Regions from separate parts of the Virgibacillus sp. DJP39 genome, predicted to be linked through region 2. Evidence: riboswitches for the same ligand, from Rfam matches in the RefSeq annotation. Region 2 holds a riboswitch; each other region holds the start of a gene.
What was found. Region 2 has a riboswitch for S-adenosylmethionine ahead of metK (methionine adenosyltransferase). Riboswitches for the same ligand answer to the same signal wherever they lie in the genome.
Positions count from the first base shown of each region.

Region 1: it holds a riboswitch for S-adenosylmethionine, as region 2 does, so the genes downstream of both, ACOI1D_RS10420 (LLM class flavin-dependent oxidoreductase) here and metK (methionine adenosyltransferase) in region 2, are expected to answer to the same signal.
Region 3: it holds a riboswitch for S-adenosylmethionine, as region 2 does, so the genes downstream of both, ACOI1D_RS03205 (methionine ABC transporter ATP-binding protein) here and metK (methionine adenosyltransferase) in region 2, are expected to answer to the same signal.

Region 1 is NZ_JBMERP010000026.1:9,928-21,021, reverse strand. Features, by position in the region: gene ACOI1D_RS10455 (hypothetical protein) at 1-386, shown strand, start outside; gene ACOI1D_RS10450 (M4 family metallopeptidase) at 434-2,014, opposite strand; gene ACOI1D_RS10445 (GNAT family N-acetyltransferase) at 2,323-2,739, shown strand; gene ACOI1D_RS10440 (YaiI/YqxD family protein) at 2,757-3,197, opposite strand; gene mnmH (tRNA 2-selenouridine(34) synthase MnmH) at 3,217-4,269, opposite strand; gene ACOI1D_RS10430 (alpha/beta hydrolase) at 4,489-5,421, shown strand; gene ACOI1D_RS10425 (ATP-grasp domain-containing protein) at 5,461-6,405, opposite strand; gene ACOI1D_RS10420 (LLM class flavin-dependent oxidoreductase) at 6,447-7,499, opposite strand; SAM riboswitch class I at 7,601-7,707, opposite strand; gene ACOI1D_RS10415 (PadR family transcriptional regulator) at 7,840-8,172, shown strand; gene ACOI1D_RS10410 (hypothetical protein) at 8,527-8,799, shown strand; gene ACOI1D_RS10405 (hypothetical protein) at 8,921-9,082, shown strand; gene ACOI1D_RS10400 (GntR family transcriptional regulator) at 9,266-9,664, shown strand; gene ACOI1D_RS10395 (DUF1648 domain-containing protein) at 9,661-10,767, shown strand; gene ACOI1D_RS10390 (GNAT family N-acetyltransferase) at 10,769-11,094, shown strand, end outside.
Region 2 is NZ_JBMERP010000003.1:129,188-140,281, reverse strand. Features, by position in the region: gene ACOI1D_RS02580 (tetraprenyl-beta-curcumene synthase family protein) at 1-249, opposite strand, end outside; gene ACOI1D_RS02575 (gamma carbonic anhydrase family protein) at 320-835, shown strand; gene ACOI1D_RS02570 (thiol-disulfide oxidoreductase DCC family protein) at 848-1,255, shown strand; gene metK (methionine adenosyltransferase) at 1,312-2,511, opposite strand; SAM riboswitch class I at 2,747-2,854, opposite strand; gene pckA (phosphoenolpyruvate carboxykinase (ATP)) at 3,114-4,703, shown strand; gene ytkD (RNA deprotection pyrophosphohydrolase) at 4,823-5,296, opposite strand; gene ACOI1D_RS02550 (hydrolase) at 5,436-5,756, opposite strand; gene ACOI1D_RS02545 (ABC transporter ATP-binding protein) at 5,885-6,715, opposite strand; gene ACOI1D_RS02540 (TM2 domain-containing protein) at 7,206-7,529, shown strand; gene ACOI1D_RS02535 (o-succinylbenzoate--CoA ligase) at 7,595-9,049, opposite strand; gene menB (1,4-dihydroxy-2-naphthoyl-CoA synthase) at 9,406-10,224, opposite strand; gene menH (2-succinyl-6-hydroxy-2,4-cyclohexadiene-1-carboxylate synthase) at 10,244-11,062, opposite strand; gene menD (2-succinyl-5-enolpyruvyl-6-hydroxy-3-cyclohexene-1-carboxylic-acid synthase) at 11,070-11,094, opposite strand, start outside.
Region 3 is NZ_JBMERP010000005.1:1,965-13,058, reverse strand. Features, by position in the region: gene ACOI1D_RS03230 (queuosine precursor transporter) at 1-486, shown strand, start outside; gene ACOI1D_RS03225 (vanadium-dependent haloperoxidase) at 663-1,550, opposite strand; gene ACOI1D_RS03220 (hypothetical protein) at 1,970-2,431, opposite strand; gene ACOI1D_RS03215 (HAD family hydrolase) at 2,489-3,280, opposite strand; gene ACOI1D_RS03210 (pyridoxal phosphate-dependent aminotransferase) at 3,539-4,711, shown strand; SAM riboswitch class I at 4,781-4,890, shown strand; gene ACOI1D_RS03205 (methionine ABC transporter ATP-binding protein) at 4,979-5,992, shown strand; gene ACOI1D_RS03200 (methionine ABC transporter permease) at 5,982-6,647, shown strand; gene ACOI1D_RS03195 (MetQ/NlpA family ABC transporter substrate-binding protein) at 6,665-7,492, shown strand; gene ACOI1D_RS03190 (YwbE family protein) at 7,545-7,742, shown strand; gene ACOI1D_RS03185 (M3 family oligoendopeptidase) at 8,091-9,788, opposite strand; gene ACOI1D_RS03180 (DUF2164 domain-containing protein) at 9,895-10,122, shown strand; gene ACOI1D_RS03175 (glycerate kinase) at 10,623-11,094, shown strand, end outside.

The DNA.
Region 1 (11,094 bases), on a different contig from region 2:
CAGATCTCTCTGCTAGATATAAGTATCCGGCAGTAAACCCAATATACTCAACATCATCCGTATTAGAGGGTGCTCATCTAGATCAAAATCATTTCACTACACAACAGCGAGCGCAAAAATTGTTAAGAAGATACCATGAGCTTCGGGCACTAGTAAATGTTAAGGGATTGGATAGTATCCCCAAATCTGAAGCAGTAACCTATAAACGTGGAGAGCGATTGGAAGCATATTTAACCCAACCATTCTATGTTGCAGAAGAATTCACTGGACAGAAGGGTGAGGCAGTTAACCTTCAGGATACAATTAATGACGTACGTAAAATATTAGATGGCAGCGCAGATTCAAAAGATGTTGAATCTCTAAACTTCATTGGAAAACTATCATAGATTAAGAAAAAATACTCGGGTGGTGCCTGGCACCACCCGAGTATTAATTAATAAACGCCAACGTTGTTCCAAGCCTGTGATACTGCATTTGCCGTTGATGATCCGTACAAATCTGTAGCGGATTGTTCTAATGCTGCCCTTGCATAAGAGAAGTCGCTGTCTGGTGTTAAGTATACCGTTAAAGCTCGATAGTATACATTTTCTGCTACGGAAATTCCTAAGTTGTTAATCGTATAATATGCTGCTTTATTTGGAATACCGCTGTTAGTGTGAACCCCACCCCAGTCACCTTCTTTTGTTACCGGTAAATCCTGATACTCATTCATGTGGTCTGGTTGGTTGTATGCATTTGGGTTAGACATGGAACGAAGCGCATCACCAGAACGGTAAGGCGTGTAGACATCTTCGCCCATTAACCAGTCTTCAGAGTCAACGAAAAAGCCAAACACATCAGAGAAAGATTCATTTAATGCGCCAGATTGTGATTGATAGACTAGACCAGCTGTTGTATCGGTAACAGCGTGTGTAAGCTCGTGTGCAACCACATCGTTTGCACCTGATAGGTATGTGAATGTACTGCCATCACCATCGCCATAAATCATCTGATTGCCTGTCCATGCAGCATTATTATAGTTATTGCCGTAATGTACTGTCGATCGAATAGAAGAACCTTGATTGTCATAGCTTACACGGCCAAATGTATCATAATAGTAATCGAAAACTTGTCCAGCATAGTAATGCGCATCAACCGCTGCCTTTTGACGTTCACTATAAAATGTGTTGCCGCTATCTGTTACATAGTAACCTGGCAGGGATTGTCCACCATAGTTATCAAAAGTTTCGATTACTCCGTTCATAGGTTTTGTGATATCAAACAAGTAATAATTACTATTTGTAAAATAGGTGTTTAAATACTTTGTATCTCCTAAAACACCTGTACCTCTTCCTGTTGCTTCATTAACTAGATTAATAGCCTGCAGGATTTCACCTGACTCTGCATTTACATATACCTGCCAGTTTGCTGGGTATGGTTCCGCAAATTGTAGTTCGATATGATAAGCCAAAGAATACGTTCCTTCATTATGATAAACAACTAAATCGCTGTTTTCTGTTAATGTATGGAAGGTACCTCCTTTTAGGCTTTTCACTTTTTTGTCCGCTTCCTCCCGGTTAACTTCAATATGGTTCCAGGCAGAACCAATTGCATCTTTTTTGTTGATTTTCCGTTGTTGTTTTAAATGTGCGGGTGCATCATTATGAAAATTTCCATTTACGGAAGTAACCTCGCCATTTTGGTCAGTATGTACAATCACTCTAGCATTTGCTACGGGAATACCTTCTACTGCAGGCTGGAATGTATAGTGAGACATACCCAAATCATCCTGCATTACCTTAATAAATATCAAATCTTTATTTGGGTTAATGCCTAGATCGTCCGCATTTTCCTTTAAAAAACTAATAGCTGCCTTCTTTGAATCTACCTTTGACTCGTGAAACTTTTTTGTCATAAATTGAGGAGTTGTCGTCTTTTGATCTAGTTTAGAGTCAGTGTCAGCATAAGCAATTGTTCCTCCTGAAATAATACCGGTACCTAGTATTAGTGATGTTACTAGGGGTTTCCAATTCATTATAATTCTTCCCTGTTTTTTCGACAATTCAAATATAACAAATAATTCTAACAACTACTATGGTCTGATAGAATTGATTATCGGTTAGGGAATCGTGTCTAGTACAACTTGTGCAAGTTTAAAAGGTAGGGAGAAAGGACTTGAAAGTTAAATGAAAGATTGCTATAGTACTACTCTGGGTAAGGAGTGTAATAGGTTATTACCTATGTGCTGGGCAAATAATAGCCAAGCTTCAAACGTTGTATACCGCGCCTGTTATGGAAAAGAGTAAGAATTGAAGATAAAAAATAGATAGGGGAAAGTAGGCTATGAGAATTTCCGAACAATTTAATCAGAAAGATAGCGAATACATCAAGAAGAAGGTAATCGAACATAATATGGAGAAGATACCGAATCAAGTTAAAACGGCAAATAAGAATATCGGTTTTTTTCTAAAGGATGACAGTGGTGAAATAGTGGGTGGTATTACTGCAAACATGTTTTGGCATCATATTCATATTGAATTTCTATGGGTGGATAAACGTTTTCGTGGGGAAGGTTATGGAGGTATGTTAGTAGATAAATTAGAGGGATTTGCCAGGGAAAAGGCTGTTAGATTGATCTATTTAGATTCGTTTAGCTTCCAGGCACCAGAATTCTATCAGAAAAAGGGCTATGAAGTTTTTGGTAAAATAGAGGATCATCCAAAAGGATTTGATCTTTATTTTTTGCAGAAGCGATTTTAGGTAGTAGGATACTAGTACTACCTTTTAATCACTTTTAGAAGTAGATTACTAAATTTCAGCTGATCTTCTTCTGTAAAGGCTTTTGGTCCTTTTGTTCTCTTTCCGCTTTTTCTTGCCATTGCACTTGTATAACGTGTTTGTAATAGTGGATTAATATTTTCCTGTGTATACTCAAACCCTTTATGGTGAAGGACAATGCATCCTTTGCCTAAAGCAAGAGAGGCTAACCCATAATCCTGAGTGATGATAATGTCATATTTTTTAGCCAGCTGCATAATCCGAAAGTCAGCAGAGTCAGCCCCTGTATCAACGTAGACCGTATCAACACCAGGCGCCTCATCTCCGTTAGAAAAATGCGCAAAGCTTTTTACAAGTGTTACAGGAATGTGTGCGTCTGATGCAATTGAAACAATGCTGTCTTTAACCGGACATGCGTCGGCATCTACATAAATCTGCAAAAGGAGTCACCTCAATTCTTTATAATTTTTGCTTGTTCCATTCTGCTTTCTTCAATAGATCCTGGATTTGATCGAATGCCTCGTCCACTGTTTGTGCGTCAATAATGACTTTTTTGTCCTCAGAAAAAGCTTCAGCAGCATGTTCATAACGGGGATCATAGTAATATTCAAGTAATAATTGGACGGCAGCACTATATTCCTCATTAGACAAATGTTCATAAATTTCTTTTGCAATTGGTGTGTGGATTCGCTTTTGGATGAGTTTAAAAGCCTCCATAAATTTTTCTGGATAGTTCCATGGCTGGTAATCTTCTAAGATATTTTTAACCCTTTCCTCCATTGGCAGGTTGATAAAAATTTGAGTCCCAGCTTCTTTATGATTATAAAGAAATTCAGGTATGGTAACTTTTCCAATTCGTTTGCTTTCGCCTTCCATAAAAAGAAAGGGAGCGTTTTGGTATGCCAATAAATCATTTATTAATAAGGATTCAAAGTCTTTCTGATTGCTTGGTTTGATGCCAATTTGGCCGAAAATTGAGCCTCTATGACTTGCCATTCCTTCCAAATCAATCACAGGGTATCCGTTTTTCTTTAGCTTTTCTAACAAAATAGTTTTTCCGGTACCGGTATATCCGTTTAATACATAGGCTTCGGCTGTTAATTGATAATTTTCTAACGTTTTAACAACCCACTGACGGTAGGACCTTATTCCTCCACTCAAGCGAAAGGCGTGATCACCCATTAAATCCAGCACTGTTGCAGCCGTTTTACTTCTCATTCCACCTCGCCAGCAAAAGACGGTCTTAGACGTTTGTATACTACGAAATGCTTTGATGAATTCTGGAAGCTTTGCTGAAAAGATTTCTAGCCCTCGCTCTTTTGCAGCATTAGATCCCACTTGTTTATAAATGGTACCAACTTCGGCACGTTCATCGTTGTCAAAAATCGGGATATTAATACTGCCCGGTATAGTGGCCTCATTGAACTCTTTAGGTGAACGAACATCAATCATTGTATGTGTTTCTTTATTTTTCAATTCAAATAATCTTTCTAGTTTAATATCTTGAACCATCATCAGTACTCCTTTTTTAAGTCCTCATCGTCGACACAACAAGCCCAGTATTGCCAATAGCTGCATTGCTTATAATCCGATTATCCAAGGGAGTTTAATTTTTGTAACTGTATATTTTATTAAGTTATATATTAATTTTATCACAGGATGATGATCAACATTAGGATTATGCTATAGTTATTGTCTATAGTTTTCTATAATAAAAGAAAAGGAGGCGTTCTGATGAGCAAAATGTCGTATGCAGGTTTACTGAATCAAACATTAGATATATATGAAAAAGAGGGCAGTCTTACAGCTTACAAGTATATTACAGATAACGCTACAAAAGTTTGTGGGAATACAGCACAGTTGTTTAATTTTCGATATTCTCTTGCCAGTGCCTCAGGCCTTGAAGTTGAAGCTTTGAATCTAATGCGGGAAGCAATAATTGAAAATGGCTACTGGTACGAGTATGACTACTTAATGGCTGATGAAGATTTAATATCGCTACGTAAATATGATGAATTTGATGAACTGGTGAACATTTGTAAGGAAAGGGAAGTACTCGCTAAAACTTTAGCTAAACCCGAACTAAAAGTTATCAATAGCAAAAGGACTTCAAGTGATTTAGTGATAGTTGCGATCCATGGTGATCAAGAAAATATCGAAATCACTGAAGAGTATTGGCCTTCTATTGGTAATAAGCTAGTTTTACCGCAATCTTCTCAAATAGAATTCTCGAATGCATATGTCTGGGATGACGTAGACATAGGAGCCAATGAATTAAAGGTACACGTTGAACAAGAAGGGCACATGAAAAGTAATCAGAGTTCGCTAATAATCGGGGGGTTTTCCGCTGGATGTAGAGTGGCACTAAAAGCGATTCTCACGAAAAAAGTTGAGGCAGTAGATGGTTTAATATTTATGGCTCCGTGGTTACCTGAAATTGATGAATATGAGGAACTGATACATCACCTTAAGGGTATTAAGGTTTATGTTCTTTGTGGTGACCAAGACAACGATAGTTTGGACTGTACCAAAAGGTTCGTTGAAATCTTAGCGACCAATAATATCGCATATTCATTTAAAGTTATTAAAGATCTAAGTCATGAATATCCTGATGATTTTAACCTTTATATAGAACAAGGAATAGATTTCATATCACATATATAAAACCCCCCCCCTATACAACTGGGGGGATAGAATATTGGTTTACTGTTTTAGAACACTTAGTTGACTGCCAAGATATTTTGCCAATTCTAGCATGCCATATTTATCAGCCTGTGCTTCTGCATCAGAGTTGTAATTTGTATTTGTATTCACATCATAGGTGAAGATCTCACCGTTTTCGTTATAAATGAATTCGATGCCAGCTACTTTTATGTCATTATTATGAAGGAATTCTTCATATTTTTGTATGATAGGGTCCTGGAAGTTATTAATCACCTGGAATTTTGGTTTCTCAGGAACTTCTTCACCAACTGGACAAAACAAATCGTCAATTTTGCATGCATCTGCAGGGCATAGTTCAAATCCTTCTGATGTATCCACTTGAACAGCGTAAACAAATTTCCCTCCAACAAATTCACATCGGGTTATATAAGGCTCTGGCGCTTGGATGTATTCCTGGATAAGTGTTATTCCATCAATTGATGGGTCAAATGATGGGCCATCAAGATATTCCTCTAATGCCTCAATTGAGTGGAAAAGCTGTACGCCAAGTCCTTTTCCAGCGCGGTTATGCTTTGTTATAAAAGATGGAAGATCTAAATCTTTTGCAGCCTGGATAATCTCATCTTTCCCAACAGCCGCAATTGTTTTCGGTGTTTTAACACCAGCAATATCTAGTGCTGTATATTGGTTTACTTTACTTACCTCAAGGCGGAGTGCACGACTGCCGTTAACTACTGTACGTCCATGGCGTTCAAGCCATGATAGTACGGCTTCTGTGAGCTCAGGTGCAAATCTATTGCCGCGTGTATGGGAAGAAGCGCTCATCCGGCTGTAAAAGACTCCTTCAGGTGGAACTTTAGATAAATCAACAGTGCCTTTATCTAAATGCCACTCTTCATAAGGAAGGTTTAATTCTTCCAATCGCTTTATTAAATGTGCTGTCCATTCATTATTTTCATGGATTACATAAATTTTTTCACTCATGTTTAGTACCTCCTATTTTATCATGCAAGCTTTCTTTAAAGTCACCCCTGACCAAGGAGCTTCCGCTTTTCTTCAACCAAAGGCATTACTTGTTTTGAGAATCTTTCCATTTCTTCTAATTGAGGTGAGAACTGTAGAAGTAAAAGATCTACACCAATATTTTCAAACTCAATAATGCGGTCCGCAATTTGCTCAGGTGTACCGATTAAATTGGGACGTAATCCTCTGTTAGAGACCGAGTAATCGTTCAGTTTAACTTGTTGTTCAAGCTGTGATTTACCAACGAAATCCTCATATCCAGAGTAACCACTTGTTTCTTTCATATCGGTAATTCTCTTCCACTCTTCCACGACTTCTTCTTCGGTATCGCGGCAAATGATATATGCAGCTAGACCAAATGATTGTAGGGGTTCTTTACCAGTTTCTGCTCGTAGTGCTTTCATGTTTTCCACTTTGGTTTTGATCTCTTCAACCGTTCCGCCATGCATTACATAGGCATCACACGCATCCACAATTACTTGTTTTCCACGCTCACTTTCGCCACCTGCATATAAAATCGGGTTTGGTCGTTGTACAGGCTTTGGTTCCAAGTGGGCATTTGAAACCTCATAGAACTTACCTTTATAGTTGAATTGTTTTTCTGTCCACATACCTTTTAATACATCTAAAAATTCCTCTGTTCGTTTGTAGCGTTCATCATGCTCTGTGAAGTCTCCGTTGTATTGCCGTGCTTCTTCTTCCCACCAGCCTGAAACAACGTTTAAAGTAAAGCGGCCATTAGAAATATGGTCGATATTTGCAGCCATTTTAGCTGTGACAGCAGGGTTGTGAAAAACGGGTCTAACTGCAGCCATAATCTCAATTTTATCGGTAACAGCAGCAAGTGCAGCAGCAGTTGACCAAGCTTCTATCGAATCATGTTCAATTCCTTTTATATCATTTAAATATAATTCAGCAATTAATGTAGTATCATATCCCCATTTTTCCGCAGATTGTACGACTTGTTTAGCATATTCAAAAGTTGGAGGCATATTTTCATCGTCTACGTTTCGTAGCCATCCCCCAAATATAGGTAACCAAAAACCATATTTCATGCTGTTTATCCCCCTGTTTTTTTAAAATGGCTTGTGCAGTTATTAATTTCTTTACTATCTAAAAAAACCTCTTCGGTAAGAAGAAGTTTTGTGACTAGCTTCTCTTATCTCTCAGAGCAATCGCTCTGCTGGAATTAGCACCTTTTTGAAAAGATCAAAGGGTTGCTGGGTTTCATAGGGCCATTCCCTCCACCGCTCTTCATAAGAATATTCAATTAAAGTAATCATACCAGATAACTAGGAAATAAATCAATTACCTTGTTTCACTTTACAAAATTATGTGATTTTTATATAGTAAACTTATATATACCTCATAATACTAGGTAGGTGGTGATAAAATATGTTTAATCGCGAATTAGTAAAAGGAAGTACATCTCTTCTTATACTCCAGCTGTTGAATGATCGGGATATGTACGGGTATGAATTGGTGAAGGAAATGGATAGAAGAAGTGATCACCATTTCCAGGTGAAAGAGGGTACACTTTACCCAGCACTGCACAAGCTTGAAAAACAAGAGTATATTGAGTTTTATTGGGAAAATCAGGAAAAGGGGCCTGCGCGTAAATATTACCGAATTACAACAGAAGGAAAAAAGATTTTAGATGAGAAAACGAGCGAATGGCATCGTTATGTACAGGTAATGAATAATTTAATTGGGAGAAATGAATCATGAGTTTAGTGAATCAGCAATTTTTCCAGGAATTAGATAAGAGATTGGCCATCACCCCGATAAACAGAAAATACTGGCAGACTATGAGATGCACGTTTACGAGCTATTACAGGAAGAGTCGGTAGAAGAGGGACACAAGTACGAGAAAATTGTCTCAAGACAGGATCACCACGTGAAATTGCGGAAGTTTGGAAAGAAGAAGCAACTGCTACTCCAAAAAGGACACAGTGGCTATTTATTCTAGTCAATATTGGCTTTTTTATAGGTGGTAGTTTATTAACGTTAAGCTATAATGTTTTTAAATGGAAATGGATTGATTTAATATGGTTAAGGCTTACCGCGATGCCTTCCATCATAATGTTTGCCTATATCCTTTTCTGGAGCTTAATTGGCTATGAGATTGGTAGGGAATTTGGTCATGGAGGGCATAAGTTGTTAAGGAAAACCTTTGTAATATCAATTGTGCCTAATTTAGTATTGATGTATTTAACTATTTTTAAGCTTATTCCACTTGAATGGTTTCAACCTCTTCTGAGTGTGCCGTTTATAGCTGCATGCGTCATAACAACTGGGTTTCTTTACCCGGTAAGCTGGATTGGCTACCAATGGGGAAGAAAGGCTTCAGTATAAACGGGGGCTATTTAGTCCTTGTAATGAAATCTCAAATCCCTCTAGTCTGTTAAATATATTTTTTTGTTTGTATACATAGAACTACTAAGTATATAGAATAACAATATAAGGTGGGGTAGGAATGGATGTTCAAACTAATAAGAGTGATTGGTTCTTTCTAATAATTTGTATAGCGCTTGGTGTACTGGCAGAACTGAGTTTTTTTCATGGAAGCATAGGTGTTTCATATCTCGTATTTTTTATCAGGATTTTACGCAATATTATTTCTTCGATACCGTTTTAAATTTACATATACAAGGGTTGGATTACTTTTAATGGGGTGTATAGGATTGTTGTCAGGGAACAAAAAGTGGAAGAAAAGCTGGAAAATTTAACAGTTTATTAAACTATTTTCTTCTCGTTTTTTGTGCTATCTGTTATACTGTTTATATAACAGATGTGCAAAAAAAGAATGAGGTGGTTCAATGTGTATATCAATCTTGATTTAGAAGCAACAGAACCCATTTATACGCAGTTAAAAAACCAGATAATAGCAGGTATAGCAAGAAAAGAAATTCTGCCAGGTGAGGGATTGCCGTCCGTGCGTTCACTTGCTGCAGATATTGGAATAAATCTTCATACAGTAAACAAGGCATATCAGCAGTTGAAACAGGAAGGATTTATCTTAATCCATCGTCAAAAGGGTGTTGTTGTTCATCCTGATGGTGTGCCTAAAGCGGATAGTGATCATATAAAACAGCTTAAACATATACTGCATCCGTTAATAGCAGAATCCGTATGCCGGGATATAAGTGAGAAGGAATTTATACAACTGTGTAAGGGATTGTATCGTGAATTTCAAGAGGAAGAAGGTGGCGAGGAATGAATGCAATGATGATTTTTTTACTTTTGATAATTTTGGTTCCGGTCTTTATATCCCTGATGTTTATTCCATATTGGACCAGAAAGACAGAAAGCTTTGGTGTGTCAATTCCAGAAGATGTCTATAACAGCACAGGCTTAAAAAAGATGCGGAAACAATATGCTTTTTTGACGGGTATATTGAGTGCAGTCGTAGCAATTATATTTCTTGTCCTGGGCTCCTCGATTGAAAATGAGGAAACGATGAGCATTCTTTTTTCACTAGTAATTGCCGTATTTATTGTGGCAAGCTTTTTAATTTACCTTAAGTTCCATCGTGAGATGAAGGTGTTGAAGAAGAGTCAGAACTGGTCAGAAAAAAAGTCGCAAAGGCTTGTAGTAAATACTCAATTTCGTGATCAAAAGCTTACGTACTCGAATTTTTGGTTTGTCTTATCTTTTATTATTGCATTTGCATCAATTTTTATCACGTTTCGATTTTATGAACGAATACCTGAGAAAATCCCGATGCAATATAACTTTAGTGGAGATGTGACCAACTACTCAACTAAATCATATCGTACGTTATTGGTCATGCCAATTATGCAGATCTATTTAACGCTATTGTTTATCTTTTTAAACACCATGATTTCTAAAGCAAAGCAACAAGTGAATGCCGAGCAACCGGAAGAATCCATGCGTAAAAATGTTATTTTTAGGCGCAGATGGTCCGCATATATAATAAGTACCGGAATTGCTACGACAATCTTGTTTACTATTATCCAATTTTCTTTTATTTTCACAATAAATCAACAGGTACTGGTTATTGCCCCACTTGTATTGACAATTGGATTAACTGTATGGGCAATTGTGCTCTCAATTACAACAGGGCAGGGTGGCAGTCGCCTGAAAACAAGTACGGGACAAAATGGCAAAGTGATTGATAGAGATGATGATCAGTATTGGAAGCTAGGGGTATTTTACTATAATAGAAATGATCCCTCTATCTTTTTAGAGAAACGTTTTGGAGTCGGTTGGACAAATAACTGGGCACACCCGTTATCATGGATAATAATTCTAATCATCATTGCTGGTGCTATTGGAATACCACTATTGTTAGGAGCTTAATATGAAGACACTATTAATGGATACGATGCGCAAAAGTGACGCAACACAAGTGCTTGCGATATTTCAAGAAGGAATAGATACAAAAAATGCAACCTTTGAGACAAAAGTTCCTACATGGGAAGAGTGGGACCGTGATCATATTTCATCTTGCAGGCTGGTTGCACGTGAAGGGGATCGAGTGGTCGGTTGGGCAGCATTGACTCCTGCTTCATCTCGTGCCGCTTATGCAGGTGTAGCGGAGGTGAGTATATATTTGCGGATTGAAAGCGTAGGTCAAGGGCTAGGCAGTAGACTTCTTGAAGCATTGATTAAAACAAGTGAGGAAAA
Region 2 (11,094 bases):
CTGATAAGCCACGATAAACCGAATTGCATCTTTCCACTTGTCGCCAGCCAAAATGGCATATACTCCCCCACCTTGACAGTGAAATCGTTTGGAGGAAATACTTGCTAGTGCTTGCATACGTAATTCACCGTTAGGTATCTGCTCAGCACGGTCTTTCCAATATGTCAGTTCTTTATGTACCTGCGGGAGAATTTTCACATAAACTTTACCCATTAATACCAATGATGACCTCGGGACACGATACGACAAACCATTTCCTCCTTCCCAATTAAAAATATTTGTTATACTACTTATACACTAAACTTTTAGGAGGACACAAATGATACACCACTACAAAAATATAACACCAACAATTCACGAATCGGCTTTTGTTGCAAAAGATGCTTTAATTACTGGTGACGTTACAATTGGTAAAGAAACGAGTATTTGGTTTAAAACTGTCATCCGGGGAGACGTCGCCCCCACAAGAATAGGTAATAGGGTTAGTATACAGGATCTTTCAATGGTTCATCAAAGCCCGAATAATACAGTTATAATTGAAGACGATGTTACAATTGGGCATCAGGTAACCCTTCATTCTGCAGTTGTTCGTAAAAACGCTCTAATTGGTATGGGATCTCTTGTTCTGGATGGTGCCGAGATTGGTGAACATGCCTTTCTAGGAGCAGGAAGTCTTGTCCCACCAGGTAAAAAAATACCACCACGCACGCTCGCATTGGGAAGACCAGCCAAGGTAGTTCGTGAGCTCAACGACGAAGATTATCTAGAGATGGAACGTGTTCGTAAAACATATGTGGAAAAAGGACAATATTATAAACATAATACATCCTTATAAGGTGGTTTTAAAATGGGTCCAATATTATTATTCGATGGGGAATGCAACTTCTGTGACCGTAGTGTTCAATTCATTATTAAAAGGGATCCAACTGGAATATATAAGTTTGCCTCCCTGCAAAGTGATATAGGAATAAAATTACTTAAAAAACATCATATTCCTCAGAACGTGGATAGTTTTATATTAATTGAAGCAAATAGATGCTATGACAAATCTTCTGCGGCTCTACGTGTCTGCAGAAATTTAACAGGCTTATGGAAAGGACTTTATATATTTATTATTGTTCCAAAATCCCTAAGAGATTTCTTTTATAATATAATTGCTACTAACAGATACAAATGGTTCGGTAAAAAAGATAGTTGTATGATTCCTTCCCCCGACATTAAAAGCAGGTTTTTAGATGATCCAAATGAAGTATAATACAACAAAACGTCACGACTTTTATGTAACAGTGTCGTGACGCTTTTTACTATACATTATTTTTTAGTCAATGCTATTAATTCTTCAACTTTGTCTGTCTTTTCCCACGGGAACAAGATGTCTGTGCGACCAAAATGTCCATAAGCCGAAGTATTTCTAAAGATTGGCTTTTGTAAATCAAGCATCCTGATAATTCCGGCTGGTCTTAGATCAAATAACTTCCTGACCGCTTGAACCAGATCATCCTCACTAACTGTTCCAGTCCCAAACGTGTTAACAGCAATGGAAACTGGTTCTGCTACACCAATGGCATATGCAACTTGCACTTCACAGGTTTTCGCTAGTTTAGCGGCTACAATATTTTTAGCAACATATCTTGCTGCGTAAGCCCCGGAGCGATCCACTTTTGTTGAATCTTTACCACTGAAAGCACCTCCACCATGGCGAGCATATCCTCCATATGTGTCGACTATTATTTTACGTCCAGTCAGACCTGCATCACCTTGTGGTCCACCAATTACAAAACGGCCTGTTGGGTTAATAAAGTACTTTGTTGTTTCATCTAGTAAATGAGCAGGAACCATAGGGCGGATCACATGTTCAATCAGATCTTTTTCAATCTGTTCTGTCGTAAGGTCTTCGTGATGTTGAGTAGAGATTACGATGGTGTCCACTTTTACAGGATTATCATTTTCATCATACTCGACAGTCACTTGTGTTTTTCCATCAGGACGAAGATAGGAAAGTGTCTTATCCTTTCGAACGTCAGCTAACCGCTTCGCAAGTTTATGTGCTAGCGAGATAGCAAGTGGCATTAATTCTTCTGTTTCATTACAAGCGTATCCAAACATTAAACCTTGATCCCCAGCACCGATTGATGCTATTTCATCATCTGACATCGTGCCTTGGCGGCTTTCTAATGCAGTGTTTACTCCTCCTGCTATATCAGCCGATTGTTCATCAATCGCAGTAAGAACAGCACAAGTGTCTGCATCAAAACCATATTTGGCTCGGGTATATCCGATATCTCTAATGGTTTGTCGGACAATGGCTGGAATATCTACATACGTGTTTGTTGATATTTCACCTGATACCAGTACTAATCCAGTTGTCACGGTTGTTTCACACGCAACACGCGCCAATGGGTCTTTTTTTAAAATTTCATCTAAAATAGAATCTGATATCTGATCACATATTTTATCAGGATGTCCTTCAGTAACAGATTCGGATGTAAATAAACGACGATTTGTAGCCATGTGGCTAAATCCTCCCTTTATAATGTGTTACGGATCTCTGTCTTTCCAGTATAAAAAATTCTAGTAACTATTGTTACATCAAGGTCCTTTTATGAGGATGTTCAAAAATTCTTAAAAAAGTGCTACTTCATTGATTAGCAGTAATGCTCTCTATAATGAAACACTTCAATTTTGAACAACTTTAAACAAAAAAAGCCCTTCCTGTGTTCATGAGGAAAGGTTTAATGGCCATTTCCTCTTATTGTTCAAGGATAAGATCCTTGCATCAGGTTAGCACCTTTTCACCAAAGTGATGGTTGCTGGGTTTCATAGGGTCTGTCCCTCCACCAACTCTGAATAAGAGAGTATCCGTTCAGAATTTATCGTACCGAAATCAGACTCCAGTGTCAAATTTATTCAATCAAATTAGAAAAAAATTACAACTAACTCCACAAAAACATAAATTAGTATGGAATAATATTTCTAATGTGTTATACTAATGGAAATTAGTTTTTAATACTGACAAATTCTTTTTTAAGTTTAAAACTTTTTACAATCATAAGTCGAGATTTAATAAAAATTTAAAATTAAAAAATCCATCCAAAAAAGGCAGGTATGTTTATATGAAATCGGTGGAACAGTCATCACAATTACAGGAATTAACATCACTTAACAGTGTGAAAAAAAACTTAACTGTACCTCGTTTAGTAGAAAGAATATTAGATCGCAATGAAGGTACATTAGTTTCAACAGGTGCTATTCAGGCAACAACTGGAACATACACAGGCCGCTCACCTGAAGATAAATTCATTGTTAGAGATGAAACAAGTCAAAACCTTGTTGATTGGGGCCCAGTTAACCAGGCGATTGATGAAGAGTCATTTGAAAATCTTTATGATAAGGTTATTAACTATCTTAAGGAAAAAAATGAATTATTTCAATTTAAAGGATTTGCGGGTGCAGATAAAAATTACCGCCTGCCTATTCAAGTCATTAATGAATATGCATGGCATAACTTATTTGCAAGACAATTATTTATTACACCAGATGAAGAAGAATTGGAATCCCATAACCCTGAATTTACGGTAGTATCTGCACCTACGTATAAAGCTGATCCTGCAGTAGATGGAACAAATTCAGAAACTTTCATACTTGTTTCCTTCAAAAAACGTATTATTTTAATCGGGGGAACAGAGTACGCTGGTGAAATTAAAAAGTCTATTTTCTCAGTGATGAACTACCTTTTGCCACAGCGTGAAATACTATCCATGCATTGTTCAGCGAATGTGGGCCAGGAAGGTGATGTTGCATTATTTTTCGGACTATCCGGTACAGGTAAAACAACACTCTCTGCTGATCCATACCGCCGCTTAATCGGGGACGATGAACATGGCTGGAGTCCAAATGGTGTATTTAATATTGAAGGCGGATGTTATGCGAAGTGCATAAACCTGTCCCAGGAAAAAGAACCACAAATATTCGATGCCATCCGTTTTGGTTCTGTGTTAGAGAACGTGGTTTTTGATGAAGAAACAAGAGTTCCAGATTACGATGACACATCTTTAACTGAAAACACACGTGCAGCATATCCTTTAGAAAATATTGATAACATTGTTTCTCCAAGTGTGGCGGGACATCCCAATACAATTATCTTTTTGACTGCAGATGCATCCGGTACACTGCCTCCTATCAGCAAATTGACAAAAGAACAGGCAATGTATCATTTTTTAAGTGGTTATACTAGCAAGTTAGCTGGAACAGAGCGTGGAGTAACAGAACCACAAGCAACATTCTCAGCTTGCTTTGGATCACCATTCCTGCCACTTGCTCCTTCAACATATGCAAAAATGCTTGGTGAAAAAATTGATCAGTTTGACTCAAATGTGTTTTTGGTAAATACCGGATGGACTGGTGGTTCATATGGTGTAGGAAATCGAATGAAGCTTGCTTATACACGAGCTATGATTCATGCAGCACTTGAGGGTGAGTTAAACAATACCGAAACAACTAAAGACGAGATCTTTGGTCTAGAGGCACCAATGCACGTGCCGGGGGTTCCTGACGAGGTATTAGTCCCGAAGAATACATGGGAAGATAAAGAAGCATATAAAACAGAAGCAAAAAAACTGGCCTTAAAGTTTCACGAAAACTTCAAGAAGTTTACAAAGGCTGATAAAGAGATTACGCAAGCGGGTCCACTTTATAAAGGTTAATAATGAACTACCAGTCTCCCCCGTTGAGACTGGTAGTTTTTTTAATACGTGTTTAGCTACAAGTGACTTTTTAATTCAAAGTAAAACAACGACTCCAAGTACAAATCAGGAGTCGTTGTTTAAGATAAATATTCTTTTTTAATTTTTTTCATACAATGCGTAAGTACATCATCTTTCATAATAAAGCTAAACCTCGAATTGAATTGTACATTAACAGGTACTGCCTCTAGCAAAACTGGTCCATCTGTTTCGAAATAAGTAGGCTGGCTCACTAGCTCACTTACAATTGCATAATAAACATTTTTTATTACAGTTCCGCCCTTGCCTGCAACATAATACTGACCTATATAGCTTATTTGTTCTACTACTCCGCCAGTTTCTTCTTTAACCTCTCGTATTGCGGCTTGTTTAGCACTTTCGCCTTCTTCCACTTTGCCACCAGGGAATTCCATGCCCCTGTCCTTATGTTTAGTTAATAACCATTTGTTTTTGTAATTACAAATAACCCATACATGTTTTGGTTCTTTGGAAAAATAGTGGTCTTCAAATGTTAATTTAACTTCATTGTTATAATAATCTCTGAATGTATTCATTTTTTCAGCTGCCTTTATCCCCATTAATTATCTTCTATATCTATATTCCTTTTAAACAGCTAGTATAAACTACTTTTCTTAGAAACACCTCGTATGTGCTCACATTCATCCAAACATTTTCACTGTTACTTATAGATTACTACAAATGTTTATCTGATAAAACCCCCATTGATTCTATATGTGCCTTTGTCTGATCGTTACCCAATTCGTAAATCATTTGAAACGCACCCGTCATCCCCATATCATAATCATCATTTGATTGATCATTGTGATAAGACATAATAGGTACATGGGCACGAAAAAAAGCTCGGGTATTCGCTGAATCCATGTCGTTCATTTTTTCTCTGAGTAATGTAACCTCATCCCCCGTTGCATGGATGATAAAACTTTCATTGTTACCAGATTTAACTTGTGATATCTCTTGTGTTCCCATATTAATAAAAAACTTCTTCTTTTCCATTCTGCACCTCCTACCCATTAATTTGGCTAAAAATGAGGGAAGCATGTATGGAAATTAAAATATTTAGCAGAATGAACTAAAAAAGCTGGCATATAAAGCATCCGCGATGCCTCAATACCAGCTTAGTATTATACGGTTTGTTTTGTTGCTTCCTGCGTTCTATTAGCGAAAATACAACGTCCTTTTCCATGAGGAATACACATTGGTGTACCAAACATTGGATCAAATGTCACGTCACATTTCATTTCAAAAACATCATGTACTAAATTACAGGTAACAATCTCTTCTGGTTTACCTTGTGCATAAACTTTCTTATCCTTAATTGCTACTACATGATGTGCATAGCGACAAGCCAAGTTTAAGTCATGCAATACCATAACAACCGTCCGACCATCTTTTTCGTTCAATTCAAACAACAAATCGAGTACATCGATCTGATGCGTCATATCCAGGTAAGTAGTAGGTTCGTCTAATAAAATAGTATCTGTTTCCTGAGCTAAGGTCATAGCAATCCATGCCCGTTGACGTTGACCACCTGATAATGAATCAACAGAACGATCTTGGAGTTCAAGCATATTCGTTGATTCCAATGCTCTGTTTACCGCACTTTCGTCGTCCTTTGACCATTGCTTTAAAAAGCCACGATATGGATGACGTCCCTGCTTAACTAACTCCATTACCGTTAATCCTTCTGGCGTTACAGGACTTTGTGGAAGAATCGAGAGCTTTTTTGCAACCTCTTTTGTACCAAGTTTAGCAATGTCCTGACCGTCTAAAACGACATCGCCACCCTTGGGCTTCAGTAAACGGGCCAATGAACGTAGTAATGTTGATTTCCCACAACCATTGCCACCAATAAATACTGTGATTTCGCCTTTAGGTATTTCTATATTTAGATCGTCTATGATTATATCTTCACCGTAACCAAGAGTTAAGTCTTGCGCTTTTAATGTTTGCATTGGAATCACTCCCCTACATCCCACATGAAAAACTACATGTTTGAACGTATTCCTCGTAAAAATTAATGTATTTATAGTTTATTATTTTTTTATCAATTAGTCAATGATTTTGAGAATCTTTATCAATTAGTTTTTAAACTTTTGTGTGTGAACTTGTTTTCCCTATTTGGATAATAATTAAATAATACGTTGGTATTATATTATTTTCCTGGCTTATTTTTAAACATTTCTCAAATATTATAAATTTTATATCTAATTTCATCAAATAGTGTTATATTATGTAAATAAAAGTAAAATATTGGTATTAATACCTCGATTTACATCAATCAAAAAACCTTGTCCAAAAGATGTGCAGGATTTGCAATAATTTTGGGTAAAAGCACATGGGCAAACAACGAAAAAAGATAAAAAGAACCACAAAACAACTTAGTATTAACTATGTTGTAGACAGCATAGTTAATATAAATTTTATTAAAAGGGGAAATTAGGTATGGATAATTTAATCTTAAAAAGAGATTTAACTGCAGAACAACTATCAATGGTTGATGCAGAAGTTGAAAGACGAGGAAAGAATAAGCTAGTTATGTACGTTTTATGGTGGTTTACAGGTGTTATCGGTGGTCATCGTTTTTATCTTGGTGATAATGGTTATGCATTAGGTATGTTATTCACTCTTGGAGGACTAGGTTTTTGGGCACTTATTGATGTATTTTTAATTGGTAAAAGATTAGAAATAAAAACAACTCAACTTGAAAGAGAAGTAATTGAAAAAGTAAAAGTTGTGGATAACGGCAGAAAAGCAGAGTCTGTATAATACTATTCTTAATTAGAAATCATAAAAAACGTTTGGATTATTCAATCCGAACGTTTTTTTATGTTTCATGAACTTGGCTTTAGTAAATTTTTTCGTAACAGCTTGTTGGATGCATTTCGTGGTAATTCTTGTATAAAATAAATCTTCTTTGGGGTTTTATATTTTGCTAAATGTTCCAATGCAAATTTAAAGACATCCATTTCAGAAATAGATTCATCATCTAGAACAACAAATGCAACTGGTACTTGTCCCCATTTCGAATCCTCTACCCCTGTCACACCAACCTCATTTATTCCTTCCATACCCGAAAGAACACTTTCGATTTCTGATGGATAGATATTCTCTCCACCCGAGATGATTAAATCCTTTCTTCTGTCTACAACATAAAGGAACCCTTCTTCATCCAATCTACCTAGATCACCAGTTGATAACCAGCCTTCCTGCAATGCATTATCTGTGGCCTGTTTATTTTTGTAATAACCTCTTGTAACCATAGGGCCTTTAACGACTATCTCACCGACACCATCAGTATCCTGGTCTACAATTTTCAGCTGTGCAGGAAAAAGAGACTTCCCTGCAGAACCAAGTTTTCGAAGTGCATCTCCAGGGCTAAGTGTTACAATTTGTGATGATGTTTCTGTCATGCCATAGGATTGAAAAACAGGAATTTGCTTTGCTTTTGACTTTTCGAGCAATCCTTTAGGTGCTGGTCCGCCACCTAAAAGCATACAACGGAATGATTCAGGATATTCTTCCTCACCAAGTAAATCGGTTAGCCGTTGGAGCATTACTGATACAACAGAAACAATCGTAACATCACGGTTCATAATTGCATGATGTACCTTGTGCTCATCAAATTTTTCCAACAAGTATATAGGCATACCATAAATAACACTTTTTAACAGGAGTGAGAAACCTCCGATATGAAATAATGGCAAGGCCGCCAGCCATTTGTCGTTTGCATGAATTCCGATGTTAAGTGCAGATCCAGTCGCACTCCACCAGTGATTTCCGTATGTATGTACGACGCCTTTTGGATTTCCTGTAGTTCCGGATGTATACATGATTGTGCATGGGTCATCTAAAGCTACTTCAGCAGCTACAGTGACGTTTTTCTTCTCAAGCATGTTTACGTCACTAAAAGATAAAACAAGGGTGCCAAAATTCATTTTTTTCAACTGCGGTTTTAAGGTATCAACTGACAAAATCAAAGCTACTTCTGCATCCTTGATTTGGTAGTTTAACTCTTTTTCAGTTAAACGAATATTAAACATCACTGCAACCGCTCCGAGGTAACTTAATGCATGTACAGCAATGACCATTTCCGTAGAGTTGGTTGAAAATATTCCTACCTTTTCCCCTTTGTGTATGCCTTGACTAGCTAATTTTTTTGCGAATGTTTGACTTTGATCTTTGAGCTGTTTAAAAGTTAAACATTCTCCGTTTTCCAATTCTATTGCCGTTTCATTTGGCGCAAGGTTTGCTTGCTTTGTCAACCAGTGCGGAAGAGTTTCACTCATGCTTTGTTCCTCCATCAAGTTAAAGTTAGTGAAAAAACCTTTGCTAGAGTTAAGCAAAGGCTTTTTCCATCTTCATACTGCGTAATATTTTGTTTCAGCAGTTTTCTTGTCTAGCTGCTAGGGCTAGCGGCTCGTGACGTAAGCAATTGACACTCCGAGCACGAAGCCCATGTGCTCTACGGTCTCTTGCTTACGCAGGTCGCCACTACCAAGCCCTCTACGCTTTTCTTGTCTAGCTGCAGCTCCTTGGGGTTCGCGACATAAGCAATGAACACTACGAGTGCATAGGTCACGCACTCTTCGGTTCCTTGCTTATGCGTGTCACCCCAGTACAGTCGCCTACGCTTTTCTTGTTATCACGGGAAACGTGGGAATTTTTTAAAGTCTGGCTTTCTTTTTTCTTTAAATGAATCGCGACCCTCTTTTGCTTCATCAGTTGTGTAGTAAAGAAGTGTTGCGTCGCCTCCCATTTGTTGAAGTCCAGCCAGGCCGTCTGTATCAGCGTGAAATGAAGCTTTAAGGAAACGTAATGCTGTTGGTGATTTTTCAAGCATTTCTGTACACCATTGCATTGTTTCTTCTTCTAATTTGTCTAAAGGAACAACTGTGTTAACTAATCCCATATCCATTGCTTCGTCTGCACTGTATTGACGGCATAGGAACCAAATCTCTTTGGCACGTTTTTGCCCCACCATACGAGCTAACAGTCCAACACCATATCCAGCATCGAAACTTCCAACCTTAGGACCAGTTTGCCCAAATACTGCATTGTCTGCTGCAATTGTTAGATCACATACTAGGTGAAGAACATGTCCTCCCCCAATAGCGTAACCAGATACCATTGCAATAACAGGTTTAGGAATTACACGGATTAAACGTTGCAAATCTAAAACGTTTAGACGAGGGACCTGATCATCTCCAACATATCCACCATGTCCTCGTACAGATTGGTCTCCACCAGAACAAAATGCTTTCTCTCCTGCACCTGCTAAAATAATAACGCCAACTGATGAGTCATCGCGCGCATCAGCAAAAGCATCGATCATTTCATTTACCGTCAGTGGTGTAAATGCATTGTGTTTTTCAGGACGGTTCATTGTCACTTTAGCTACACCATCATATTTTTCATAAGTAATTTCTTTATACTTTTTTGCTTCTTCCCATTGAACACTCATTAATTTTCCTCCTCATGAATTATAGTGCGTTTCTTGTTTGTTTATGTAAAATAAACTCATTTACTATCTTACCAAAAAAATCGGTTTGTTCCACGTGAATTGCATGACCAGCTTTTTCCGCAATCATTAATTTGCTGTTAGGAAGCAGATTTTTCATGGATTTATTAATCTTTATGAATTTCGAATCCCATTCCCCTACAATTAGTAAAACAGGTAGTTTCAATAAATGAAGTTTGCCCCACCAGGATGGTTGTGCGCCGTTCCCCATATACGTAAGGGACGTGATTAATCCTTCTTTGGTTTGTGACAACCGTTCTTCTCTTATAGATTTTTGTGTTGTCTGAGGTAATTGTTTTTGCGAATCAAAGAGTGGAATATTTTGCCAAAAGTCAACAAATGCTTCTATACCATTAGAATTTATTCGGTCTGCAATCTGTTGATCCTTTTTTATTCTAGCTTTCCGCTCTTCTGCTTTTTCAAGTCCTGGCGAGGAACTTTCTAATATTAGGGACTGGACACAGTCTGGATAAGACAGCGCAAACGATAAAGCAGTTCTACCACCCATCGAATAACCAAGAAGATGAATTTTTTCATGTCCAAGTTGTTTTAGGATTTCTCTTATATCCCGTGTACAGTCAGTCATAGTTTTTGGTGTTGATACTTTTGTTCTTCCATGTCCTGGTAAATCAATTCTTATAACTTGGAACGATTTTTCTAACGTTGAAGCAAGTGACATCCAGGTTGAAGTACTACCGGTGAATCCGTGTAAAAGCATAATTGGCTCACCATGACCACTAACCTCACACCAATAGTCAGATTCATCGACTGTAACAAACATAATCTTCTCACTCGCCTTTTAAAATTTCGTTT
Region 3 (11,094 bases), on a different contig from region 2:
TATTTAATTACGGATGTTATTGGTGAAGTCTATGGAAAAGATGCTGCAAGAAAGACAGTTCAGGCTGGATTTGTTACACAGATCGTTGCATTAGTCTTTATCTATATCGCCATTCAACTCCCTGCTGCACCAGTATTCGGAGCACAAGTTGAATTTGAAATGATTTTAGGTGGTAGCTTTAGGGTAATACTAGCAAGCCTTATTGCATATATTGCAAGTCAAAATTTAGATGTTACTATTTTTCATAGTCTTAAAAAGAAACATGGTGAAAAAAAGCTTTGGCTACGAAACAATCTTTCGACGATGACAAGTCAATTGATCGACACAACATTGTTTATTACGATTGCTTTCTGGGGACTTGTTCCTGCTAATGTTTTGATAAGTATGATCGTGACTCAATACATCTTTAAATTTTGTATAGCATTGGTGGATACACCTGTTGCCTATTTATTAGTTAGATTGGCAAAAAAATCAAACAAGGTATAGATAAAAACTCGGAAACACGCCTCCCAAATCGGATGGCGTGTTTTTATCTAGTATCACATTTCCATAGATTGTCTTAATTGACTTTAGAGACTCAAGTATGGGGTTAAGAAGAGTATCTTCTGTGTGGGTATTAATAAGAAGAATCAGAAATAATATCTGACCCCCATTTATTTAATCTATAGAAATAACGTTGGCTTAGGAGAATGAGTGTTATGGTCTTTATTTGAAGTTTCTTGCCCCATAACAAGAGAAGTACAGTCGTTTTCGAATTCGAAGGGGATAAACTGGTGGTAATCGTCTGGAAAGATTTGAGCATGCTGGTCGTCTCGATAAACTATATCAATTTGGTTCAAGTAACTGTCCCGTTGTGTTTTCATGTAATCTACAATCTTCTTGCCAATGTATCTTCCCAATTCAATTCCCTCATCATTGTCGATTGGAAAGTGAACGCCTGCATATAAACGGCTTTTTGCATCGGCTTCAGCAATTTTTCGAAGCTTTCTTGCTTCTTTAGGAAATAAATAACTTAGTACCGTTTCTGCGCAACCAGACATTGTTGCGTGCCCAGATGGGTAAGTAGGGAATCTTGGTGTGCACAAATATGTTTGCAAATTTTGATCATACTGGTTAGGTCTTGCAACGTCAAAACGATATTTTAAATCCCAAACTATTAGTAATGTGTCATTAATAGCAGCTTGTGTGGCAGCTAATATCCTAGCAGCATGTGTGGGGTCAGGTACGTAAGAATCCAGTAAACGATCGATAACTGGTGTCCATTGTTTTGTAGGGGAGCCTGATCCATAATAAGTAGCAATCTTTTCCTGAAGCGGAGTAAGATTTCTTAAGGTATGCTTGACAGCTAACAACTCTCTCTCAAAATTAATACCATTAGGATTTTTTATCGGAAGTACCATTTTTTCACCATTTGGATCAAGGTAGCTTCCATGTTCATCTCTTTTCAAATAAAATAATGGCCAGGAACCTGCAACAGGTGTAACTGGATTATTAGGTAGATTTGATTCTCCGGCATAAGGTACCTCCGACCACTTTAAGTAATTTTTCATAAAAATTGTCCCCCTACATGTCATCTTTTTACAAATCATTATATGAGTAATCTGCAAAAGAGTTTGGACTTTTGGATAATTGGTGAAAGTGACAGGCGCACCCGAATTTTCCAAAAAAGTTACTGAGACAATTGTTTTTACACTCAAACAAAACTGGATTTTTAATTACCCAGTTTTGTTTAGGAAAACTATAAAATTTTAGGCTGTAGATAAACTAAGGTGCATAATCAGTTACGTCCAGCGCATGCGCCCGAACATTACCTGGTGAAGCGCATTGACCTCTTTACGATAAGTGAACGTGAATTCACTAACGCTTATCTATTTAAGTGTGTTCAATTAAGCATGCCACATTAGGGTGGTAAAACCAAACTACCCAATGTGGCATGGACGCAGATCATACGTTGCTTTCGCTTTTGTTTTTACAATGCTCTTTCAAATCCTTCTTCATCTAAGAATTGTATAGCTTGTTTATAGGAATGGAAAGATCCGTCAAGGTTTTGCCCTGCATAAACGTTCCATAATCCATCTTCATAAGTGAGCAACAAGGTTTGTTCATTTGCATTTATCCAGCTTTCATCGTCCGGAATTACTTCCGTATTTGCCTCTGGTGAAAGGGATTGGATGGCCTGCTGGATGATTTCAAACAATTCTTTTTCTGAATAATCCCGAACATTTATCATCCCATTTCTATCTGTTTTGTAGCCACCAATTTTCTTGGCGTAAACAAAACCATTGCCGTTAGGATGTAAGTTATGAACAACTATTTTTTTGTCGATAGCACTATTTTCATAATGGAAATTCACACGTCCCATTGATATGTCCTTGCGGTTTAATTCAGGAAATTTATTAACTACAGTCAGTTTTTCTTCAAAAGTTAGCATAGGTTCCTCCGTTTGATAAAATTATGGTAATAAATGGAAAAAGTGCCAGGCACCATATTATTCAACAAGGCCTAGTTGTTTTAGGCCGTTGTAGATGCCGGATTCGGTTACGGTTGTTGTGCGTTGTTTTGCGTAGGGAAATAGGTCGGGGTGTGCGTTTCCCATGGCAAAACCTTCGCCTACTTCCTGAAGCATTTCTTTGTCGTTCATTCCATCACCGAATGCTATTGCGCCATCTTTTGTTTGGTTAAATTTCTGCAGAATAACTTTTATTGCTTCGCCTTTGTTAACCTGTTTTCTGATGACATCATAACAATTACTGATTCCATTTACGTTCACTGGCGACATATACAAGTCATCATCTGTGGAATAATGTTTTAAATCATTATCGTCAAAGTTGATCAGCGTCATACTGAGAATTTTATCGTTTATCTGATGTTCAGGTCTAAGTTGTTCATTCTCTTTAAGATGAAATGCATCAATAAATGCTTTCGTTGCATCGGAGTTAAGTGATGTATAGTAATTTTTCTCACTTGTATAAATGACGATATCATGTTGGAATTTACGAGCGGTCTCAAGAAAATAATCAGTTGTTTGGGAATTCATTGGCTCGTTAACTAATGTATTTTTTTGGTGGATAGCGAATGCGCCATTGTAGCCTATAAAGGAGTTCACCTTTAATTCCTCGGCTAGTCCATAAACCTCATGAAGCGGACGTCCTGTGGCTATAAAAACATCGATGCCTTGCTTTTTAACTTGTTCAATAGCATCTTTAGTTGAGTCCATTACTGTATGGTCGGGGCGTAAAATAGTGCCATCTATGTCTAAAAATAGTGTATGGTAAGTCATGTTATCTCCTTTTTTCGTTTAAGATGTAGTTTATTCTATCACAATTGCTTGTTTTATAACATGATTCCGACAAGGGAAGCAGTAATTGATTTGCATATTAAGTACCGGAAATCGTAATGAACTGATTGTTATATAGCAAGTGGTGAAGTATTTCTTCAAAATTTTTGTTTGATCCTAGTCGCTTCTTTTTCCTTCTTTACAAACTTTTCAACCAAGTCTATTATTAGTTACAATTAGTAAAGTGGGGAAGTGACGTAAATGCATAAATTTGAGCAATCCGATACATTAAAGCGGCTGCCTGAACAGTTTTTTGCGAAGCTTGTAAAAAAGGTTCAGCAAATAAAAAGTGAGGGACATGACGTAATAAATTTGGGGCAAGGGAATCCTGATTTACCTACACCAGAGAATATAGTAGAAGCTTTGCGTGATGCAGCGCAAGATCCGATTAATCATAAATATTCTCCTTTTCAGGGCTTTTTATATGCGAAAAAAGCAATGGCGGATTTTTACAAAAGGGAGTATGGAGTTGAGGTAGATCCAGAAACGGAGGTAGCACTATTATTTGGTGCAAAATCTGGACTCGTAGAACTAAGTCAATGTTTGTTAAATCCTGGTGATTTGGCATTATTGCCCGATCCAGGTTATCCAGATTACATGTCTGGGATTGCACTGGCAAATGCAAAAACAGAATTAATGCCTCTGCTTGAGGAAAACAATTTTTTGCCTGACTACAGAAAAATTTCTGAGGATGTTTTTCAAGAAGCTAAATTGATGTTTTTAAATTACCCGAACAACCCGACATCTGCGACTGCAACAAAAGCTTTTTTCGATGAAACAGTTTCTGTAGCCAAAAAAAATAATATCTGTGTTCTTCATGATTTTGCGTATGGTTCAATTGGCTTTGATGGTCAAAAACCACAGAGCTTCTTGCAGACAAAGGGAGCGAAGGACATTGGTGTAGAAATGTATACATTGTCAAAAACCTATAATATGGCTGGGTGGCGTGTTGCGTTTGCAGTGGGGAACAGCTCAGTAATTGAGAGTCTCAACTTAATCCAGGATCATTTGTTTGTGAGTTTGTTCGGTGGTGTACAATATGCTGCAGCCGAGGCATTAAATGGTAATCAGGATACGGTTGAGGAGTTGGTATCTATCTATGAAAGTCGACGTGATTGTTTCATCGAGAAACTAAATGAGCTCGGCTGGAAGGTACAGGCTCCAAAAGGAACGTTTTTTGCATGGCTACCAGTACCAGAAGGATATAGTTCAGAGGAATTTGCTGACTTATTATTGGAGAAAGCCCATGTTGTTACAGCACCAGGGAATGGGTTTGGAGCTGCTGGGGAAGGTTACGTCAGAGTAGGATTGCTGGCAGACGAAGCTAGATTGACAGAGGCAGCCAGGAGAATAGGCGAGCTGAAAGTTTTCTGAAAAAGGTTATTGACAAACGGATCAAACGGCTATATGATTAGTCTTAATTAATTTTTACAACAACTACATATCTTATCCAGAGTGACGGAGGGATCAGGCCCGTTAATGTCACAGCAACCTTCCTTTTGGAGTGGTGCTACTTCCTGCAGAATGAAGTTTACCATTCTGAGAGATAAGGATTGAATACAACAATCAACCCCTCTTTCATTATGGAAGAGGGGTTTTTACGTTCCAATCTTTAGAGTGAGACAAGAAAGGGGACAGCTGATGATTGAACTTCAGGATATAGAAAAGATTTATTTTACAAAAAATCAACAAGTAGTTGGTGTTGATCGTGTTTCATTGGAAGTCAACAAAGGTGAAATTTACGGGATTGTTGGCTACAGTGGTGCTGGTAAAAGTACGTTGCTCAGGTGTATGAACATTCTGGAGCGTCCAACTTCAGGAGCTGTCCTTGTTGGCGGTGTTAACTTACTAACGTTGTCACCAAGAGAGTTGCGAACAGCAAGACAATCAATCGGAATGATTTTTCAAGGATTTCATTTAGTCGCTTCTAAAACAGTATTTGAAAATGTGTCATTTGCATTAAAAGCAGCGGGAATTGGAAAGGTCAGTCGTAAATATAGAGTAATAGAACTACTGGAATTAGTAGGTTTATCTGACAAAGTTAATCATTACCCAGCTCAGCTAAGCGGTGGTCAAAAGCAGCGAGTCAGTATTGCCAGGGCGCTTGCGAATAATCCGAAAGTGCTATTGTGTGACGAGGCAACGTCATCACTTGACCCCAGCACTACCAAGTCCATCTTGGCTTTATTGAAAAAAATTAATACAGAACTTGGCATCACAGTGGTTTTAATAACACATGAGATGGAGGTTGTAAAAGAAATTTGTCATCGTTGTGCAGTTATGCAGGATGGCCGGATTGTTGAGAGAGGTCCCGTATATGACATTTTCTCAAAACCAAAAGAGGAGCTAACCAAAAACTTTATTCAAACTATATTACAATTTACTTTACCTGAAAAGCTACTGGCTGCGTGTGAGGGTACACTAGTAAAGCTTCAGTTTCGAGGAAAGCTTGCTGAAGAAGCAATCGTATCCGATATGTTGCAGGGCTTTCAGGTTAGCGGAAATATTTTACACGGAAAAGTTGAATATATTCAGGATGCACCACTTGGAATCTTTATTATGGAATTGAACGGAAGTAAGGATGAAGTGGAAAAAGCAATTGCTTATTTAGAGAATCGCGTGAAACAGGTGGAGGTGATTCAATATGGAATTTAGCCGGTTGATTGAAATTTTGCCAGAGTTAAATACTGCTTTCTTTCAAACACTGTACATGGTTGGTATTGCGCTGCTTGTTGCTATTGTGATCGGTCTTCCGCTTGGGATTCTGTTATATGTGACTGACAAAGGGTTCTTTTTGGAAAATAAAGTAGTAAAAGGTATTGCGGGTATAGTCACAAACCTTATTCGCTCCATTCCATTTATCATTCTACTAATATTTCTGTTACCTTTTACAAACGAAATATTGGGGACAACAATTGGTCCAACTGCAGCGGCAGTACCGTTATCCGTTGCAGCTATTCCATTTTTTGCGAGAATAGTAGAGTCCTCAGCCAGGGAGATTGATAGAGGAGTAATTGAAGCAGCGATTTCAGTAGGTGCCTCTCCTTGGATGATTATAAAGGATATTATCTTGCCTGAAGCAAAACCAGGGATAATTAGTGGCCTTACAATTACAACAATTAGCTTAATCGGTTATTCAGCGATGGCTGGTGCAATTGGCGGCGGAGGTATTGGAGATTTGGCGATAAGATATGGTTATTACCGCTACGATGATTTAGTAATGTACACGACGATAGTAGTCTTAATAGTACTAGTTCAAGTGATTCAATATACAGGGGACTTTATTGCAAAAGCAGTAAACAAACGATAAAAGGGAGGAATTATAAAATGAAAAAAGGTTTAGGATTAATTTTTACTTTATTAATAGTGTTGGTGCTTGCTGCTTGTGGATCAAATGAGGGTGCAACTGGTGGATCAGGTGATGACAAGAAGGTAATCAATTTTGGCGCAACGGTCGGACCTTATAGTGACATGGTAACAAAGGCATTGAAACCATTACTTGAGGAAAAAGGATACACGGTTAAAAATACGGAGTTTAGTGATTATATACAACCAAACAAGGCGCTCCACAACGGTGACTTGGATGCCAATTTATTTCAGCATAAAATATATTTTGAAGCCTTTGAAAAAGAACATAACATGGATCTATCTGAAATAAAAATAGTACCAACAGCTCCAATGGGTGTTTATTCAAACAAATATGATTCACTAGAAGCAATCGAGGATGGTAGTGCAATTACAATTGCAAACGATCCAACTAATCTCGCAAGAACTTTAATTATGCTACAGGATGCTGGATTAATAAAAATTAAAGACGATATTGATCCACTACGTGCAACTATTGATGATGTAATTGAAAATCCTAAAAATCTTGTTTTCCAACAAGTAGAAGCCGGGCAATTACCGCGAACCGTTGAGACTGAAGATTTGGCAGCAGTACCGGGGAATTATGCACTAGCAGCAGATTTAGATTTACTAGATGCATTGGTTCTTGAAAATATGCCTGATGATTATCGCAACAGGGTAGTTGTAAATACAAAAGATCTAGATACAAACTGGGCAAAGGATATCAAAGAAGTTATTGAATCACCGGAATTTGAAGAAATTATCGATGAGAAGTTTAAAGGATTTGGTAAGCCGGAGTGGATGAAGTAAGCAAGATTCTCATGTATAATGAAACTAGCTTTAGCTAGAGAGGGTCGTTAACATGACAGTTGATGGAAGATACCGGGATCAAGTGCATCCGGGGCTGGAAGTAGATGTAGTATTAAAAAAAGACCAACGTACTGGTCAACTGACTAATGGTGTGGTAAAGGATTTGTTAACAAAATCTTCATTTCATCCACACGGAATAAAAGTTCGCCTTGAAGACGGCCAGGTTGGTCGTGTGAGTACTGGCAAATAAAATAACCGCTACCTCTATTAAGTGGGGGTAGCGGTTATTTTTTCTAACAAGACACCTAAACAGCCACGTCCAGCTCCAGCGCCCATTACCTAGTGTCGCACATGACCTCCTTACGATAACAGTTCGACATTAGTCGAACGTCCTACAGCTTACGCTCTTCATGTTTCCTATATCTCATAAAGGATGTTCGATTAAAACCGCCACTTTGCGTGGGCACAGGACATACGGCAATAAACGGGCGCCTACGCTTTTGTTAGCAGGTAAGAAAGTAATAAGTCCTTTCTTAATTCATAAGTGCAACTAGGGCTTTCGCCATTAAGGCTTGGCGATAAGCCAAGTTTTCTAATCTTAAAGTGATTTGTCGTCGACTGAATCCAACCATTTTTCAATAGTCTCTACTATAGATTCTACGGTTCCTTCTTTAAAAGGAGATTGCAAATTTGCTGATTCTACTAAGCTGAGAAATGGCTTTTTACCGCCTAGTTGACATAATTTTATGTAGTCATTCCAGGCTAACTGATGATTTTCTTGTGCGCGCTGCCAGAATTGGAAGGCACAAATTTGTGCAAGCGTATAGTCGATGTAATAAAAAGGAACATCATAAATATGACCCTGGCGCTGCCAGAATCTACCGGACTCAAAGTATTCATTTCCATCGTAATCCCGGTGTGGTAAATAGATTTTCTCGAGCTTTTTCCATGCCTGGTTACGTTCATCTGGTGACCACTCTGGGTTCTCATAAACGAGATGTTGAAATTCATCAACGGCAACACCATATGGCAAGAACTGTAAACCATCTGCTAAATGGGAGTACTTGTACTTTTCCGTATCTTCTTTGAAAAACAATTCCATCCAGGGCCATGTAAAAAATTCCATGCTCATGGAGTGGATTTCAGCTGATTCATGGGTTGGCCAGATATATTCAGGAATACCAATATTACGGCTTTCGTAAACCTGAAATGCGTGTCCTGCCTCATGTGTCAGTACATCTATATCACCAGAGGTACCATTGAAGTTGGCGAAAATAAACGGTGACTGGTAATCGTCGATAAACGTGCAGTATCCACCAGCTTCTTTACCTTTTTTCGCTTCTAAATCCATCAATTTGCGATCTAACATATAATGGAAAAATTCATTTGTTTCTGCTGATAATTCCTCATACATTTTCTTTCCATTTTCTATAATCCATTCAGGTGTACCTTTTGGAATTGCATTGCCTGTTTTAAATTTAAATGATTCGTCATAGCTTTTAAGTGAATCAACACCAATTCGTACTGCTTGTTTCTCGTAAAGCTTTGTAACAAGAGGAACGATGGATTCGCGAACTTGTTTTCGGAAAATAGATACATTGCCAGCATCATAATCAATACGAAGCATGCGGATATATCCCAACTCCACAAAGTTCTTATATCCTAATGTTGTTGCGATTTCATGGCGGGTTTTCACCAGTTGATCATAAATCGTATCAAATTCCTCTGCATGCTGGGCAAAAAATCCAGCGCTTGCTTCAACGGCTTTCTTTCTAACTTCCCTAGTTTTGTCCTGTGCAAAAGGACTCAGTTGGGCAAGAGTTAACGTTTTCCCTTCAAATTCCACTTCTGCTGACGCTACAAGCTTAGAATATTTAGAGGTTAGCTTATTCTCTTTTTGAAGCAACTTCATTACTTTAGGATCAAATGCTTTGATTTCAAAATCTGCAATTTGGAATAACTGTTCTCCCCACTGCTTTTCTAAATCATCACGGTAAGGTGATTTGACTAACTCCTTGTAGAAATCGGTATTAATTTCTTTGATTTCGGGATCAATGTCGTCAAAGAAGTCACGTTCCTTTTGATAAAAGTCATCGTTTGTATCAATGGATGAGCGGATGTAGACAAGGTTAAACAGCGTTGATAAATGATTTCGAAATTCGTTAATTTCATTAATTGCTTTGTTAGCTTCCTCAATCGAGGATGCTGTCTTAAATGTGTTTAGTAGACTAGTGAACGCACTTTTTTCTTTCCCTAGATTTGGGCGTTCATAGTTAAAATTATCAAACGTTTGCATTAAAACCCTCCTCTAATAATTATTTATTCGACATGATGCATCAAATTCCTGCTTTATAAATGCTATTATTGTTATACTGAATAAAAACAAGTTTAGGGGGATTTAGATGAAGTCAAAGTTTCAACTAACAAAAGAACAAAAGGATGACATGGCTGGGCTAATAAAGGGGTATTTTGAAAAGGAACGTGGAGAAGACATTAGTCATTTAGCATCTTTATTAATTTTTGATTTTATTACTGAAGAGATTGCACCGCTATTTTATAACAAGGGAGTAGAGGACGCTCATGCGTTTATGACGAGTAAGCTGGATGATTTATTTGAAATTCAAAAGTAACATATGAAACGTTTGTTCAGCATATACATATTATAGTTTATAATTAGTCGAATTCGGGTAATTTTAGTATAACCACTAATTAATGAAGAATGAGAGGATGAATTTCATGCTTCGGACTGTTTTAATGATTATAGGCGCAATTGTTGTTATCGGCTGGATCTTGTCACTTTTGTAAAGGTGATATAACATTTTTAAGGAAAACCATTAAGGATAGTCTTAGTGGTTTTTTTAATTTTAGCAGGTAAGAAAGTATAAATCTTTTCTTACTGCATAAGTGCAACTAAGGCTTTTGCCATTAAAGCTTGGCGATAAGCCAAGTTTTCTAAAAATGAATAGGAATGATCAACTAGTAATTTATAATGTTGTACTATAAAGTTAAAAAAAAACAGGTATTTAAGCTTAATCTTGACATAAACAAGAACATATGTTTTGGTTAATAGAACTAGATATTGAAAATAACTTTATTATTAGAAAAAAAGCTCTAAGGGAGTATCATTACAATGAAAAATATAGTGATTGCACCGGATTCATTTAAAGACAGTTTGACTGCTTCGCAGGCTGCAAATATTATGCAACGTGCTGTTTTGGATATTTTTCCTAACTGCAATGTAACCAAGAAACCGATGGCAGATGGTGGGGAAGGTACATTAGAAACGTTGTTGGAGTCGTCTGACAGTAGACGTGTACCCATAAATTGTACAGGGCCATTAGGTGATAAAATTGAAACCACCTATGGAATCGTTGACAAAAATACAGCAATAATTGAATATGCTGCTATAGCTGGACTAGATCTAATCCCATCTAATCAACGAAATCCTGATATTACAACATCATACGGTGTAGGTGAAGTAATACTTGATGCGCTTGCACAGGGGTGTACTTCAATAATTCTTGGGTTGGGTGGAAGTTCGACTAATGATGCTGGATTAGGCCTGCTCCAAGCATTAGGATTACGAGCTTGGGATAAGAATG